DNA from 2 places in the Streptomyces sp. M41 genome. Region 1 is predicted to be linked to the other one. Evidence: riboswitches for the same ligand, from Rfam matches in the RefSeq annotation. Region 1 holds a riboswitch; the other holds the start of a gene.
The links. Region 1 has a riboswitch for glycine ahead of gcvP (aminomethyl-transferring glycine dehydrogenase). Riboswitches for the same ligand answer to the same signal wherever they lie in the genome.
Positions count from the first base shown of each region.

Region 2: it holds a riboswitch for glycine, as region 1 does, so the genes downstream of both, gcvT (glycine cleavage system aminomethyltransferase GcvT) here and gcvP (aminomethyl-transferring glycine dehydrogenase) in region 1, are expected to answer to the same signal.

Region 1 is NZ_JBIMKE010000006.1:354,638-358,029, reverse strand. It holds gene ACHBTE_RS11795 (DNA polymerase IV) at 1-673, shown strand, start outside; gene ACHBTE_RS11790 (PRC-barrel domain-containing protein) at 915-1,286, opposite strand; glycine riboswitch at 1,401-1,496, shown strand; gene gcvP (aminomethyl-transferring glycine dehydrogenase) at 1,673-3,392, shown strand, end outside.
Region 2 is NZ_JBIMKE010000044.1:13,721-17,112, forward strand. It holds gene ACHBTE_RS33765 (enhanced serine sensitivity protein SseB) at 1-493, opposite strand, end outside; gene ACHBTE_RS33770 (AAA family ATPase) at 537-1,241, opposite strand; glycine riboswitch at 1,485-1,597, shown strand; gene gcvT (glycine cleavage system aminomethyltransferase GcvT) at 1,759-2,877, shown strand; gene gcvH (glycine cleavage system protein GcvH) at 2,999-3,376, shown strand.

The DNA of each region.
Region 1 (3,392 bases):
GCGTGGAGCCGGGCTGTCCGGGCGGACGATCGTGCTGAAGGTCCGGCGGTACGACTTTTCGACCTTGACGCGGTCAGAGACGCTGCGGGGGCCGACGGACGATCCGGCTGTGGTGCGGGAGGCCGCGGCTCGGTTGCTGGATTCCGTGGATACGACCGGCGGCGTGCGCCTGCTCGGGGTCGGGGTGAGCGGGCTGGCCGACTACACGCAGGAGGACCTCTTCGCGCAGGCGGCGGGGGACCGGATGGAGGACCTGCCGGAGGTCGGTGAACACGAGGAACCTGCGGATGAGCGGGAGACGGTGCCTGTCGAGCGGCGGTGGGTCGCGGGGCATGACATCCGGCACGCGTCGTACGGGCACGGGTGGGTGCAGGGGAGCGGCCTCGGGCGGGTAACCGTGCGCTTCGAGACACCTGGGTCGGAGCCGGGGCGGGTGCGAACTTTCCGCGTGGACGATCCGGAGCTGGAGGCGGCGGAACCGTTGCCTTTGGGGGTGGACAGGGCTGGAGAGGGCGGTGTGGTTTCGGAGGGGGTTGAAGCGTCCGGGGCGTCTGGAGGATCCGGGGCGACCGTGGCGACCGTGGCGACCGTGGCGCCCGGGGAGTCCGGGGCGTCCGGGGCGTGTTCGGCATCTGAAGAGTCGTCGGGGGTGGAGCCTGTGGTTCCGGGTTAGGGGCCTGTGAGGGGAGGGACGGCTCGCGGCCGGTCTTCCAGAATCGTCGCGGTCGCGCTGGTGGTGGGTCGCGCCTGCTGCCCACCTGCCTGCGCTTGCACTGCCCTGCGCCCAATCGTGCCCCGTGCACCGATCGTGGCCCCTGCGTCCCACCTGCGCCTCCCGGCGGCACGACGCCCCGCATGCCGGGGCACCGGCCCCGCAGGCAAAGGGGTCGGGGGAGGGCGTAGGGCCGGGTCGGTCAGGTGTCCTCTGACCCTGCCAGGTTGCCGAAGTCCCGGTCCGGGATGGGGGGCGGTGGGGCCACGTCCAGGCCGTAGTGGTGGTAGAGCTGGAGTTCCTGCTCGGGGGAGAGATGGCGGCCGACGCCGAAATCGGGGGCGTCCTTGATCAGGGCGCGATCGAAGGGGACGTGCAGAGTGCCCTCGACCAGTTCGCTGGGCTCCAGGGGGACGAAGGCGTCCCGAGAGAACAGGCCGGTGCGTATCGCCGCCCATTCCGGCACTCCGGTCGCGTCGTCGAGATAGACCTCGTCGATCGTGCCGATCTTGGTGCCGTTGCGGTCGAAGGCCTTGCGGCCGATCAGATTGCGCGGATCGATGTCGGTCTGCACGGGCCCTCCACTTGGTCGCAACTCATCCGTAAGCACTACGAAAAGGCAGATTGGTGAGAGCGGCCACTCGAAGGCCCCTGTGCTGGCCCCGCTGGTAGGCTTGCAGGCGGCTGCTGACCCCGTGCGGGAGAGTCCTCCAGACGTCACCGGAGGCGCCGAAGGAGCAAATCCTCCCCGGAATCTCTCAGGCACACGTACCGCACGGACGAGGTCACTCTGGAAAGCAGGGCGGGTGCCGACGGCTTCCGCTCTCACCGACGGTGAAAGCCGGGAGCCCTGTGGTGACCCGGTGAAGCTCTCAGGTTGAGATGACAGAGGGGGAGGCCGTCCGGGTACCCGCGCCGTGGTGCCCCTCGAAGGTCGCGTCAGACCAGGAGGCCTCCGCAATGACCGCCCACCGCATTCCGCTCTCCGAGCTCGAGCAAGGGATCCCCTTCGAGCAGCGTCACATCGGTCCCGATCATGAGGCGCGAGCCAAGATGCTCGCCCAGGTCGGGTACGGCTCACTGGACGAGCTCACCGCCGCCGCAGTGCCGGACGTGATCAAGAACGCCGACTCGCTCGAGCTGCCGGGGGCGCGCACCGAGGCCGAGGTGCTGGCCGAGCTGCGGTCGCTCGCCGATCGCAACCAGGTGCTGGGCTCGATGATCGGGCTCGGCTACTACGGGACGTTCACCCCGCCGGTCATCCTGCGGAACGTGATGGAGAACCCGGCCTGGTACACGGCCTACACGCCGTACCAGCCCGAGATCTCCCAGGGGCGGCTCGAAGCCCTGCTGAACTTCCAGACCGTCGTCGCCGACCTCACCGGACTGCCCACCTCCGGTGCCTCGCTGCTCGACGAGGGGACCGCCGCCGCCGAGGCCATGGCTCTGTCCCGGCGGATGGGCAAGAACAAGAAGGGGCTGTTCCTGGTCGACGCGGATGTGCTGCCGCAGACCATCGCCGTGATCGAGACCCGTGCCGAGCCGACCGGCGTGGAGGTCGTGGTCGCGGACCTCAGCGACGGCATTCCGGCCGAGATCGCCGGGCGCGAGATCAACGGCGTGCTCCTGCAGTACCCGGGTGCCTCCGGCGTCGTACGCGACATCAAGCCCGTCATCGACCAGGCGCACCAGCTCGGCGCCCTTGTCACCGTCGCCGCCGATCTGCTCGCGCTCACCCTGCTGAAGTCGCCCGGTGAGCTCGGTGCGGACATCGCGGTCGGCACCACGCAGCGCTTCGGTGTGCCGATGGGCTTCGGCGGGCCGCACGCCGGCTACATGGCCGTGACGGAGAAGTTCGCGCGCAGCCTGCCCGGCCGGCTCGTGGGTGTGTCCGTGGACGCCGACGGGAACAAGGCGTACCGGCTGGCCCTCCAGACGCGTGAGCAGCACATCCGGCGGGAGAAGGCGACCAGCAACATCTGTACCGCTCAGGTGCTGCTGGCCGTGATGGCTGGAATGTACGCCGTCTACCACGGGCCGGAGGGGCTGAAGGCGATCGCCCGGCGGACCCATCGGTACGCCACCCTCCTCGCTGCGGGACTCGCGGCCGGCGGGGTCGAGATCGTGCACGGCTCGTACTTCGACACGCTGACCGTGCGTGTGCCCGGGAAGGCCGCCGAGGTCGCCGCCGCCGCGCGGCAGAACGGCGTCAACCTGCACCTCGTCGACGCCGACCAGGTGTCCATCGCCTGCGACGAGACCACCACGCGCGCGCAGCTGGGCGCGGTATGGGCGGCTTTCGGGGTCGAGGGCGACGTCGAGGCGCTCGACGCGGCCGGTGAGGAGGCGCTGCCGGGCGCGCTGCTGCGCTCCGACACCTACCTCGCGCATCCCGTGTTCCATGAGCACCGCTCCGAGACGGCGATGCTGCGCTATCTGCGTCGGCTCGCGGACCGTGACTACGCGCTGGACCGCGGCATGATCCCGCTGGGTTCGTGCACCATGAAGCTCAACGCGACGACCGAGATGGAGCCGGTCACCTGGCCGGAGTTCGGTCAGCTGCACCCGTTCGCGCCCGCCGAGCAGGCGCAGGGCTACCTCACGCTCATCCGCGAGCTGGAGGAACGTCTCGCCGAGGTCACCGGCTACGACAACGTCTCGCTCCAGCCCAACGCCGGTT
Region 2 (3,392 bases), on a different contig from region 1:
CCTGCCAGTCGGGCTCGTAGAGCTTGACGCGCCCGCCGGAGGTGAGGCCGTCCAGGGGCGTGCGGCCCGTCCGGCACAGCTCCGCCACCGCCGCGGGGGGCAGCGGGACACCGACCACGCCGTCCGGGTTGACGGCGATGCCCACCTGCGGCGGCAGACCGCGGGCGAACTCCACGGCCGGGGCGACGGTGTACGACATATGGGAGCCGACGACCTGGCGGAACTGCTCCTCGGAGCTGAAGACCGGCACGAACGCCTGGCCGCCGATCTCCACCGTGGGCAGGTCCAGCGGGCCGCTCTGGGGGCCGCCGCCGTTGGGCAGGGGCACCCAGACGAAGCTGCGGCCGAGCACCTCGATGATCCGGCCGCCCGCAGAGGGCATGCCGAGGGAGGCCGAGAGCACCTCCTCCAGCTCGTTGCCGGGCCAGCCGCCGTGCGGGTGGGGGTGTGTCCGTGCCGGGAAGTCCGCGGGGAGATCCGCTGGGAAGTCCATCTGTCCGACCGCCTGCTGTGAACTACGTCTGTGGACCGAAAGGCTAGCCGGTGGCCGACCGGCGTACGGCTGCGGCCTTTCCGCCGGTGAAACCGATCCGGCGCAGTACGTCCCCCGCGGCCCGGTCGATCAGCACCGCCGAGCCGCAGCCCTGGGGCAGCTCGCCCCGCTCCACCGAGCTCAGCAGCCGGGCCGCCGCCCTGCGGTGGCGCAGGAAGGCGTAGCGGGAGACGCCCCGGCCGCGCTCGCGCTGGCCCTCCAGGGCCGTGCCGGGGGTGACGTCGAGCAGCAGCAGGTGCAGGGAGCCGCCGCGGCGCCGGGCCTCGCGGGCCAGCCAGCCCCGCACCCAGGCCTGGGTGCCGCAGTCGTGCACCACGACGCCCTCGCCGGAGCGCACGGCGCGGCGCAGTCCGGCGTAGTGCGCGAGGCGCACCAGGGGGCGGTAGACGGCGTAGGGGAGGAAGCCGGGCATACGGGCGGCCCAGCGGTCCCGGGTGTCCTGGGAGTCGATGCGAACGCCCTGCACAGTCCGCCGCATCAGCGTGGACTTGCCGCTGCCGGGCAGGCCGGTGATCACGACGAGGTCCTCGGGGGCGAAGAGCAGGGCGTGCGGGCTGCGGCCGGAGCGCTCGCGCAGATCGCGGACCACGGGTGCCGGGCGCGCGCCGCAGACCTCCCCGGCCGGGGCCGTCGGCTGCGGGGGCAGCGCGAGGCCCGGGGTGGTCGCGTACGCCGTGGTCCTGTTCACCGTGATCGTCCTCCCCATGGGATTGGGTCGGGAGTCCCATCCCCGTCGAGTGTAAAGAGAAGGTAATCCCCGGTGTCTGCTGTTTCGTCCGCTTCCCGCAACAAGCCTGCTACAGGGGCCGCCGTCGGCCGCGTCGGCCGGGGACCCGCCGTGCGCGGCACCGCGGGGCCCCGGGAAAGGTTCCCCCTGACGTGTCGCCCGTATGCGTGCAATGATGTCCGCGCCAACTGCATACCGGCCGCTTGAATCCGCGCGGGAGAGTCCTGGACACGTACGACGACACGTACGACGGTCCGGGCGCCGAAGGAGCAAGTCCCTCCCTTGAATCTCTCAGGCCCCGTTACCGCGCGGGCGAGGCACATCTGAAAAGCGGGCCGCATCCCTCGTTCGTCTCGAGGGCGTGGCCCCACCCAAGGTGCAAGCCATGGACCCGCGTGGTCATGGCGAACCTCTCAGGTTCCGATGACAGATGGGGAGGAACGACCTCGCCCGTCATTGCCCTTGGAGACGACCGACTGTGAGCAGTACGCCACTCCGCCACACCGCGCTCGATGCCCTGCATCGCTCGCTCGGCGCGACGATGACCGACTTCGCCGGCTGGGACATGCCCCTGCGCTACGGCTCCGAGCGCGACGAGCACATCGCCGTACGGACGCAGGCCGGGCTCTTCGACCTCTCCCACATGGGTGAGATCACCGTCACCGGTGCGCAGGCCGCCGCCTTCCTCAATCACGCGCTGGTCGGCAACATCGCCTCCGTCGGTGTCGGCCGCGCCCGCTACACCATGATCTGCCAGGCCGACGGCGGCATCCTCGACGACCTGATCGTCTACCGGCTCGCCGACACCGAGTACATGATCGTCGCCAACGCCTCCAACGCCCAGGTCGTGCTGGACGCGCTCACCGAGCGGGTGACCGGCTTCGACGCCGAGGTCCGTGACGACCGGGACGCCTACGCGCTGCTCGCCGTCCAGGGCCCCGAGTCCCCCGGCATCCTGAAGTCGCTCACCGACGCCGACCTCGACGGCCTGAAGTACTACGCCGGTCTGCCCGGCACCGTCGCCGGTGTCCCCGCGCTCATCGCCCGCACCGGGTACACCGGCGAGGACGGCTTCGAGCTGTTCGTGAAGCCGGAGCACGCCGTCGAACTGTGGCAGGCCCTGACCAAGGCCGGCGCGGGCGTCGGCCTGATCCCCTGTGGGCTGTCCTGCCGGGACACCCTGCGCCTTGAGGCGGGCATGCCGCTGTACGGCCATGAGCTGACCACCTCCCTCACGCCCTTCGACGCCGGGCTCGGCCGGGTGGTGAAGTTCGAGAAGGAGGGCGACTTTGTCGGGCGCGAGGCGCTCCAGCAGGCCGCCGACCGTGCCGCGCAGAACCCGCCCCGCGTCCTGGTCGGCCTGATCGCCGAGGGGCGTCGGGTCCCGCGCGCCGGGTACCCGGTCGTCGCCGGCGGCGAGGTCATCGGTGAGGTCACCTCCGGTGCGCCCTCCCCCACGCTGGGCAAGCCGATCGCGATGGCGTACGTCGACGCGGCGCACTCGGCGCCGGGCACGGCCGGGGTCGGCGTGGACATCCGCGGCAGCCATGAGCCGTACGAGGTCGTGGCCCTGCCCTTCTACAAGCGGCAGAAGTAGCGCCAGAAGTAGAGACTGACAGCGGTGAGCGCGTGACTCTGCGCACATACCCGCTGCTCACAGACGTTTCTTGCAGCCCCCCGCCCATCACCACTCCCGCGCGTACAGGAGAATTCAGGCCATGAGCAACCCCCAGCAGCTGCGTTACAGCAAGGAGCACGAGTGGCTGTCGACCGCCGAGGACGGCGTCTCGACGGTCGGCATCACCGAGTTCGCGGCCAACGCGCTCGGCGATGTCGTCTACGCCCAGCTCCCCGAGGTCGGCTCGACCGTGACCGCGGGTGAGACCTGCGGCGAGCTGGAGTCGACCAAGTCGGTCTCCGACCTGTACTCCCCGGTCACCGGCGAGGTCACCGAGATCAACGAGGACGTGGTGAACGACCCGTCGCTGGTGAACTCCGCCCCCTTCGAGGGCGGCTGGCTGTTCAAGGTACGGATCACGGAGGAGCCGGCCGACCTGCTCTCCGCGGACGAGTACGTCGCCCACACCGCCGGCTGAGGAGTTCCATCCCTTA